2 regions of the Pseudoalteromonas sp. 1CM17D genome follow, and region 1 is predicted to be linked to the other one. Evidence: predicted binding sites of a transcription regulator. Region 1 holds the regulator's gene; the other holds the start of a gene.
The links. The regulator ArgR, encoded in region 1, controls arginine synthesis, uptake and breakdown. The targets are predictions, from matches to a motif close to ANTGAATANNTATTCANT.
Positions count from the first base shown of each region.

Region 1 (5,081 bases):
CATCGTTAACAGCGGCGGCAAACGCGTACGCCCGATGCTGGCAATATTGGCAGCAAGAGCTTTGGGTTACCAAGGTAAAGATCACATTACTTTGGCAACGATTGTTGAATTTATTCATACTGCAACACTATTACATGATGATGTTGTTGATGAATCTAACCTGCGCCGTGGTACACCGACTGCAAATGCCGAATTTGGTAATGCTGCCAGCGTGCTGGTTGGGGATTTTATTTACACCCGCTCGTTTCAACTTATGGTGGGGCTGGGCAAAATGCAAATTATGCAAGTGCTTGCTGATGCCACCAACGTGATTGCTGAGGGTGAAGTATTGCAACTTATGAATTGCAACGACCCTAATACCACCGAAGCAAGTTACATGCAGGTTATTTACTCTAAAACGGCTAAATTATTTGAAGCCGCTACAGGGCTTGCAGCTATTATTACCGAGCAAGATAACAGTGTGTTAGATGCGCTTAATTTATATGGTATGCATTTAGGTACTGCTTTTCAGTTAGTTGATGACGTGCTTGATTACAACGCAGACGCTGACCAATTAGGTAAAAATATTGGTGATGATTTAGCAGAAGGTAAGCCAACCTTACCGCTAATATATGCGATGAAGCACGGCAGTGATCAGCAAAGAGCCCTTATTCGCGATGCCATTGAGCATTGCAATGGTATGGATAACCTTGAGGCTATTTTAACGGCACTTAAACAAACCAACGCACTTGAATTTACAATGCAAAAGGCGCAGCAAGAAGCAGACAAGGCCATTGCCTGTTTAGACTTTTTAGCAGAGTCGCAGTACAAGCAAGCGTTAATCAGCTTAGCGCGTATAGCTGTAGAGCGAGATCACTAACTTTGCAGCCTCCCTTAATTAGTGTTTAAGGGCCATAATTTTCGAGCAATAAAAAAGCCTGCATAAGCAGGCTTTTTTGTGCATAACTTGGCTATTACGCCATGAAATCAACACCTTCTTTGATGTCTTTTTTCAGAGTTTCAAGCATGTCGTTTTTAGCTTTTTCTTCAAATGCGCTTAGCTCGCCGTAAGAAAGAATTTCTTCTACGCCGTTTGTGCCTAAACGTACTGGGTGAGCAAAGTACTCTGCATCGCCATTTTCAACAGCAACGTATGCGTAATCTACTACGTCTTCACCTTGTAGGCCTTTAACTAAAGACATACAAAAACGTGCTGCAGCAGCACCCATAGATAATGTAGCTGAACCACCGCCCGCTTTAGCATTTACTACTTCAGTACCTGCATTTTGGATACGTGGAGTAAGTGTAGCTACTTCTTCTTCAGTGAAGCTTACGCCTTCAACTTGAGAAAGTAGAGGAAGAATAGTTGTGCCAGAGTGGCCACCAATTACTGGTACTTTAACGGTTGCTACGTCTACGCCTTTAAGCTCAGCAACAAATGCTTCTGAACGAATTACGTCAAGCGTAGTGATACCAAATACGCGCTTAGCGTCGTAAGTACCTGCTTTTTTGAATACTTCAGCAACAATTGGCACAGTGCCGTTTACTGGGTTAGTGATAACACCCACTAACGCTTTAGGACAGCTAGCTACAATGCCTTCTGCTAATGTTTTGATGATACCTGCGTTTACGTTAAATAAATCCGCACGATCCATACCTGGTTTACGTGGCATACCCGCTGGGATAAGTACGATATCACACCCTTCAAGCGCTTTATTTAAATCGTCTGCGCCAAAACCTGCCACTTTAACATCTGTAGGGATGTGAGATAGGTCAACCGCAACACCTGGTACAACTGGTGCAACATCGTAAAGTGATAATTCAGAACCAGCTGGTAAGCCTGTTTTTAATAATAAAGACAACGCTTGACCGATACCGCCTGCAGCACCTAATACAGCAACTTTCATTGGAATTCTCCGTAATTTGAGGTAGGAAATATTTGTGGCTCTTAAGATAATGAAATTAGCGACTAAAAACAAATTTATCCTGCTTATTTCAGCTATATTTTCGACCATAGTTGTAAACTTTGTTGGTTTATCGCTGCAAACTGGCAAGTTAACTAAACAACTGCTGCATAATTATTCATTTTTGTGTAGAATTTGCATTATAAATAACAAAAATGAATAAAGACTATGCAACCACAAGACAAACAAGAAGCGCTGGTAAAAGCGTTTAAAGCACTTTTAAAAGAAGAGAACTTTGGCTCGCAAGGCGAAATAGTCGAAGCATTAAAAGAGCAAGGCTTTGACAATATAAGCCAAAGTAAGGTGTCGCGCATGCTTAGCAAGTTTGGCGCTGTGCGTACCCGTAATGCTAAACAAGAAATGGTTTATTGCCTACCCGCAGAAATGGGCGTACCGACTGCTAAAAGCCCACTACGTCAGCTTGTTATTGATATTATGCATAACGAAATGATGATTATTATAACCACCAGCCCAGGCGCTGCGCAGTTAATTGCCCGCTTATTAGACTCACTAGGCAAAGCGGATGGTGTATTGGGCACAATTGCCGGAGATGACACCATTTTTATTGCGCCAGCAAAAATATCTGAAATAGACATTACACTAGAGCGCGTACGCATTTTATTTGATACGGTTTAAAGCTGTTTTAAAAAACTAACTGACGGCGCAAAAAACGCTGAGCCCATATCGGCTTGAGTAAAATCAAGCCAGTGGTCGTAACACTCCCCTTTTCCTATGCGGCTGTTAAGTACCTTTTCAAACGCACTTCCCGATGCAGAGCATGTAATACTTAGCATGCCTTGCTCGTAAACATCGCCATACGGCATGCTTTGGTTAAGCAGTATTGCTTGGCCGCTTTCATCTTTTAGCTCACTTCTAGTCGCGTGGCTCGTATCTACCTTAGGCTCAATTAAGGTGTTATCTAAACGTGTACGCCCCATAATATGCTCTTGCTCGCTTAGTGATAAATGCTGCCATACGCTCAGGTCATGCTTATAACGCTGTACATGAATATAGCTGCCTTGGTGTTCAAAGCTGTCGGGGTTATTAACCAGTGCCGTGATTCGTTTTTGGCGTCCATGTGGGGTGTCGCCTGCATAAATAAAGCCGTTAAAGTCTCGCCCATCTAAAAACCTAAAATTGCGAATTTGTTCAACCAGCTCTACATCGGGCGAAAACAACTTTAATATTTGCAATGCAAAAAGGTGATTAACATCTTCTCGGTCTGAGCGAATTTGTATGAATAAATCACATAGCTGTACGCGCATAACAAAATCACTGTGATTTATATTAGGAAAGCTTTGCAGCTCGCTTGGGATATATTCAGGTAGTATATGCGGCCAATATTGCGCGCCTATAGCCACCATGCAAGAGAGCATGGCTTCGGAGAACTGATCACTAAACTCTTCTTCAATTGCGCTTACGCGCTTAAGCTTTGCGCGCAATGACTCGTCTTGACCATCAAATACATTAAAAAATAAATGCAAACCGTGTAAGTTTGCTTCAGCACAAATCCCAGATTGCGCTTGCGCCATTGTTATTCCTTAGCTTTATAAAACACAGCGAATAACACATTTGTTATGATTCGAAAAAATTCACCGTGTGAGGTTTTATTTTTATTATAACCTGCTCATTTATTTCAAATGACTGGCCATATTGTGCGGCAACTTCAATCTCTTGCTCTGCAATTACAACAGTGTAAACATAAGCCGAGCCTATAAACCGACGGCTTAAAATGCTCACACCTTGAGGGTTATCGGCCTGCGTATTTTGCGCAAGCTCAATATGGTGTGGACGAATATACACCACCCCTTTTATTGCACTGTGCGTATGCTCATGCTGCGATTGCACGACACCAAAAGGCGTTGTGTATTCAGTTGCCGTTAACACTTCTGCGCCTAAGTATATGCCCTGACCCAGAAACTCTGCAACCTCCTTTGTCTTTGGCATGGCAAAAAGCTGCTCTGGTGTACCTTGTTGGGCTATTTTTCCTTGGTGCATAATGGCTAGCGTGTCTGAAAACGCAAAGGCCTCTTCTTTTGAGTGGCTAACAAATACCGCAGAAACCTGCTGCGCTTTAATAATGCGCCTAATATCAGCAATTAACTCAAAACGTACTTGTGTATCTATGTTCGAAAAAGGCTCATCAAGAAGCAATAAACTAGGCTTATAAGCCAAAGCCCGCGCAATAGCCACGCGTTGCTGCTGGCCACCCGAGAGCTGATGAGGGTAGCGTTTTGCACACCCTGTTAAATGCACTAGCTCTAGCATTTCCTCTACCCGTTGCTGTTTTTGAACTTTGCTTATTTTACCCAGCCCAAACGCAATATTATCGGCCACACTGAGGTGCGGAAACAGGGCATAATCTTGAAACATCATCCCTATATTACGATGCTCCGGTGATACAAATGTATGCTTGTCGCTTACACATTTGCCATCTATAAATACACTACCTTCATTTATTTCAATAAGGCCAGCAATTGCTTTTAAGGTGGTTGTTTTACCGCAGCCGCTGGCTCCGAGCAAGCACACAATTTCGTTTTGACCCACCGTTAAATCTAAATTGTGTAGCACATGCGTGCCACTGTAGTGATAACCCACACCTTGTAAATTTAAACGGCTCATTTAACTGCGTTGCTCCATAGAACGATTAATAAAATACAAGGGGATCAACCCAACCAAAACAATAAATAAAGCGGAAATAGAAGCAAGCTCAAGCTGCTCATCGCTCACATATTGAAATACATGTGTGGCTAAACTTTCAAAGTCAAAAGGCCTTAATAGTAATGCGGCTGGCAGCTCTTTCATACACTCAATAAATACAAGCAATGCAGCTGTTAAAAGACCTCGACGTAATAAAGGAAGGTGCACTAAGCGCAGTGTTTGCCCTTGGCTTTTACCCATAGATTGGCTAGCCATATCCAGTGATGGACTAATACGTACAAAGCTCGATTCTATAGCACCGTGCGCAATGGCATAAAAGCGCACTAAGTAAGCCACTATAATAGTGATAATGCTACCGGTTAGTAATAAACCTATATCTAGGTTGTAGCTCTCAAGGGCTGTATTTATTGAGTTTTCTAATGCGCTAAGCGGTAATAACACAGCAATAGCCAGTACCGTACCTGGCAGTGCATAGCC
Region 1 covers NZ_JALNTP010000008.1:3,752-8,832, reverse strand. Annotated here, with positions in the region: gene ispB (octaprenyl diphosphate synthase) at 1-859, shown strand, start outside; gene mdh (malate dehydrogenase) at 954-1,886, opposite strand; gene argR (transcriptional regulator ArgR) at 2,112-2,579, shown strand; gene MSC25_RS14025 (Dyp-type peroxidase) at 2,576-3,475, opposite strand; gene MSC25_RS14020 (ABC transporter ATP-binding protein) at 3,519-4,565, opposite strand; gene MSC25_RS14015 (iron ABC transporter permease) at 4,566-5,081, opposite strand, start outside.

Region 2 (5,081 bases), on a different contig from region 1:
TGCACTGGATAATATCGAGCAACTGTGCCAAATAGATGAAATAGACTGCATTTTTATAGGCCGTATGGATTTAACTATTTCCCTTGGCGAAACCAACCCAAGTGCCCCTATTGTACTTGAGGCAGTTACTAAAATAGCCAAGGCAGCGGCTAAATATAATAAATGCTGTGGCATGTTTGTAGGTAATTTGAGCGAGCTGAGCCATTGGCAATCATTAGGCGTGAGCTTTTATTTATTAGGCTCAGATCACAGCTTTTTATTAAGTGGCGCTAAGCAATTGCGAGACCAATTTGAAACAGCAACAGGAGCCCAAAACAATGAACATTCATAATAAAAATAAAGCGTTAATACACGACTTTAGACAGGCTCTGTATAACTTTGATATAAACGCCTTGCATACACAAATTAATACCGTATTTAGCGATGACGCGCTCATTCAGCTGTGTTACCCGTTTGAAACACTTGCCAACCCTAATGCACTTATTGAGCAAGTTTATTTACCACTTAGCGAGGCATTTGTAGGCTTAGAGCGCCGCGATACAATCGTTATGGCAGGTAGCTCAATTAACGACTCAGACTGGGTAGGTTGTTGCGGTTATTATACCGGTTCGTTTGAAAAGCCATGGCTTGATATCCCCCCTACTGGGCACCAAGTTAGCATGCGTTTTCATGAATTTTACCGCATTAAAAATAACAAAGTGGTAGAAGTACAAGCTATTTGGGATATTCCCGAAGTAATGATGCAAGCTAAAGTATGGCCGCTTTCGGTGAGCTTAGGTAAAGAGTGGCATGTACCAGGCCCTGCAACGCAAGATGGATTAATCACAAACGAATACAATGAAGAGCACGCAGCACAAAGCTTAAAACTTGTGGGCGACATGTGTGAGCACCTTGGTTTTTATGCCAAAGGCGGTATAGAGGCCATGAAGCTTGAGCAATTTTGGCACCCGCACTGTAGCTGGTATGGGCCAAGTACCATAGGCACTGCACGAGGTATAAAAGGGTTTAGAAACTGGCATCAAATTCCGTTTTTAAATGCCCTCCCAAACCGAGTAGGTGATGCAAGTAAAGGCTATTTATTTGCCGATGAAAACTATGTTGGCTTTACCGCATGGCCGGGTATGAGCATGACTATTAGTAATGATGGTTGGTTAGGTATTGCGCCCGCAAATCAGCAAATAACCATGCGTAGTCTCGACTTTTGGCGCGCCGAGAATAACTTAATTCGCGAAAACTGGGTATTAATAGATATTCTTGATGTCTACCATCAAATTGGGGTAGATGTATTCGCACGCATGAAAGAGCTTACCAAAGCGCGCTATTTAAACTTTGCGCCCTAGGGCGTATAAACAAAAAAAGCTCTGTTAAACAGAGCTTTTTTATTACTTAAATAGACTATGCGCCAGGGTTCGCAATACTTTGCGTGCGCTTTAAAATATCTAGACCTTGTTGTTTTAACCAATAAGGAATATCAATAATGACCCAGTTTTCTACCAGTTTATCGCCCTCGCGGTGATACACATCCACCACGCGCATATCTGCTGGGGTATTAGCACCTGGTAGGCCTAAAAAGCCCCCAATGGCCGTGTTAGTTAAGTTAGGCCAGCCAAAAAAGCAGGCAAACTCATCTTCAGCAAAACGGCAAATATGGCCGTTAAATACTTTACCCGTTAACCCTTCTCTAAACGGATACATGTGCTGCTGCTGATAACGCTTAATTGTGTAAGTTGCGCCAATGCCTGCTGGGCCATACCACACCATGTTTTCATCCCAGGTTTTACCAAGCACTTCGGGCGGGCACGTATCAACGCCACTTTTATTAAGCGCGGTTAGGTTATCAATCATTTGATTTACCAGAGCCATTGTTTTTTCGCTTTGCTCATCGCTACTTTTACCTAAACGAATACCATCGTGCGTACGTGGCCCAGGATACGTAAAATATTGCCCGGTTGAGAGCGGCAGCGGATTTAAACCTACTTGCATCATAAGGCCAATAATATCGACAAAAAAACCGGTCTGAATTATTTTTCCGTCTTTAACACAGTTAAATTCGGCATAGCGCAAAGTGGCAAGCTTATGGGTTGGCGCAATACCTAGCCAATCTTTATCAAATAAGCCCATAAAATGACCCATGCTCATCACCCACTGGCCGCCGTCGGCTTCGCTTTGCCCTGCAATAAAAATATCTTCACGGCGCTGCAGCGCACTAAACGAGCTAAATAATGGCTGCCAAACTTGGGCAATTACATCATTAGCGCACTCAAGCTCATTAAACGGATGCACCCCTTTAAAGCTGTATTCACTGGCCATAAACTCATTAAATACGGCTTGTAAATCATTACCTTGTGCTTTTTCTAGTGCAGTATGAAATTGACGAACTAGTTGTTTATCTTTAAGTATATCTGCCATGATTATTCCTCATTGTTTGCGCAGTCAAATTAATGTCTTCAAACCGCCGTTAAACACACTTTAACAAAATGTATTGCATTTAAAGAGTAATTAAAAGCCTGTGAATAGTAAGTTATAAATTGCTTTAAAATAATACTAATGAGAATTGACTTCGAAGTCAAAGTGATTCATGATGATTCAAAATAAAAAATACAAATAGGCTCTCAAGCCCGTAAAACCTAATCTAACAGGATTAATTATGAATGATTTTGGATTGTTGAATTGGAGCATTCTCATCGGGTACATAATTGCCAACCTAATACTTGGGTTTGTAATTAGTAAAAAGATCAGTAGTGCTAACGACTTTTACATAGGTCGAAAAACAACACCTTGGTGGGCTATTGGTATATCGGTTGTTGCTACTTATGTAAGTGCACTCACCTTTTTAGGTGCGCCAGCGTGGTCTTACAAAGAGGGGCTCTCGGTTATTGCCATACACCTTAACTACCCACTGGTTATTGTGGCGGTGGTGTGTTTGTTTTTTCCGTTTTTTTACAACGCGGGCGTGGCCTCTATTTACGAATACCAAGAGCGCCGCTTTGGTAAAAAGGCCCGCTTACTTATCTCTACTATTTGGTTAATATCGCAAACTATGGGTTCAGCCGCAGTGCTGTATGCAACCTCCTTAGTGTTGGCCTTTATTATTGATATAAATGTTATAACTGCGATATTTTTAGTTACCATAATCGCCCTTATTTATACCATGCTAGGTGGCATAACCGCCGTTATATGGACCGATGTAATTCAGTCAGCCATCTTATTTATAGGGGCTGGTATTATTATGTATGCCCTTATTACCTCTATGGATGGTTCATTTAGCTCAACACTGAGCGAGCTAAAAAGCCAAGGTAAATTAGACCCACTTAATTTTTCGCTCGACTTTACCCAAGTAACTACCGTGTGGTCTGGCGTGCTGGCTATGTCGCTGTATCACATTACGGTGTATGGCACTAACCAAATGATGGTGCAACGCACCCTTGCCGCTAAAAATATTGGCGATGCTAAAAAATCCTACTTACTAATGGGCTTTATCGCGTTCTTTATTTACTTGTTCTTTATATTTATGGGCGTGCTGTTTTATAGCTACTACGGCGGGCGCACTTTTGAAAACGACAACTTAATTATTTTACAGTTTGCAGCTGATTATGGCTTACCAGGGTTAATGGGCATTATTGCCGCTGCGGTAATGGCAGCGTCTATGTCGAGCCTCGACTCAGCACTTAACTCACTTTCAACCATAAGTACTATCGATTTTTATAAAAAGTACTTTGCGCCTGAAAAAAACGACGCTCACTATTTAAATGTTACTCGCTTATTTACGCTAGGTTGGGCGGTGATCATTATTATTCCGGCCATTATGTATCACCTATACAGCGAAGGCTCAATTTTAGAAATACTCACTAAAGTAGGCTCGTACTTTGTAGGTGCTCAGCTTGGCATGTTTGCCCTTGGGTTTTTCTCTAAGCACACCACCGAAAAAGGCTTATTAATAGGCACCTTAGTGTCGTTTATTACCGTTGCTGTGTGCGCACTGTTTACCGACATTGCATGGCCATGGTACTGCGCCATAGGGGCAATAACCTGCCTTGTATTTAGCATTGCGTTAAGTATTGCATTTGATGGCTATCAAGAGGATTACAACGAATACACCATTAAAGGTCAGTTAAAAGCATTTAAAGATCAAAAACGTCCAGAAAAAGAAAACGGCTGGTACTTAATTCCGGGTAAGTTTGACTCAATCAATTACTGGTTACTTGGCTTTTTTGTACTGAGCTTTGCCTCTCTCATGTTATTTGAATATTTTGTGTAAGGTGAAATAAATGAATATTTTAGAACAACTTTTCGAAAACTTCAGCGCTGCAGAATTGCCAAATCAAGCATTGCTTGCAGACTCCGTTCAATGGCAGGTAAGCCACCCTTTTGAGCCTATTAGCACAAAGCAAAATGTGATTAATGACTACTTTGGCGTACTTAAACATTCGTTACCTGACATAGAGCGCAAACCGTTTATCTCTATCCAGGGCGACTACAAAGGTGAGCAATGGGTGTGTGCAACAGGGTATTTTACCGGCACATTTACACAGCCTTTATTGGGTATTCCTGCCAGCGGCAAAAGTGTGTTTATTCGCTACAGCGAAATGGCGCAAATAGAAAACAACCAAGTGGCTAATGTTTACACATTTTTAGATTTAATTGATGTAATGAACCAAGTAGGCGTAAACCCATTACGCCCAAGCTTAGGTTACCCAGGTTTAGTTATGCCCCCCACCACACTTGATGGCGTACCAACAGGTGATAAAAACGAAACGCTTAGCAAAACCAACGAGCAACTTGTAGTTGATATGCTCACAGAGCTTGGCCGCTATGACGGTAAAGACTTATACAGCATTAATTTAGAAAAATACTGGCACCCAGACTTTATTTGGTATGGCCCAGCAGGCATTGGTACAACCCGCGGAATTAGCGGCTTTAGAGAGCACCATCAAGGGCCGTTTTTAAAAGGCTTTCCTGATCGCGGTATTAATAAAACACTGTGTTTAGTAAGTCACGATAACTTTGTTGCTACCGGCGGATGGCCTCACATGTATGGCACCCACACCGGTGAAGACTGGTTAGGTTTACCGCCTTCTGGC
Region 2 covers NZ_JALNTP010000003.1:454,960-460,040, reverse strand. Annotated here, with positions in the region: gene MSC25_RS08600 (aldolase/citrate lyase family protein) at 1-331, shown strand, start outside; gene MSC25_RS08595 (ester cyclase) at 318-1,340, shown strand; gene MSC25_RS08590 (ester cyclase) at 1,396-2,409, opposite strand; gene MSC25_RS08585 (sodium/solute symporter) at 2,648-4,258, shown strand; gene MSC25_RS08580 (ester cyclase) at 4,269-5,081, shown strand, end outside.
Region 2: the regulator ArgR is predicted to act here: its motif matches at 2,509-2,526, upstream of MSC25_RS08590 (ester cyclase).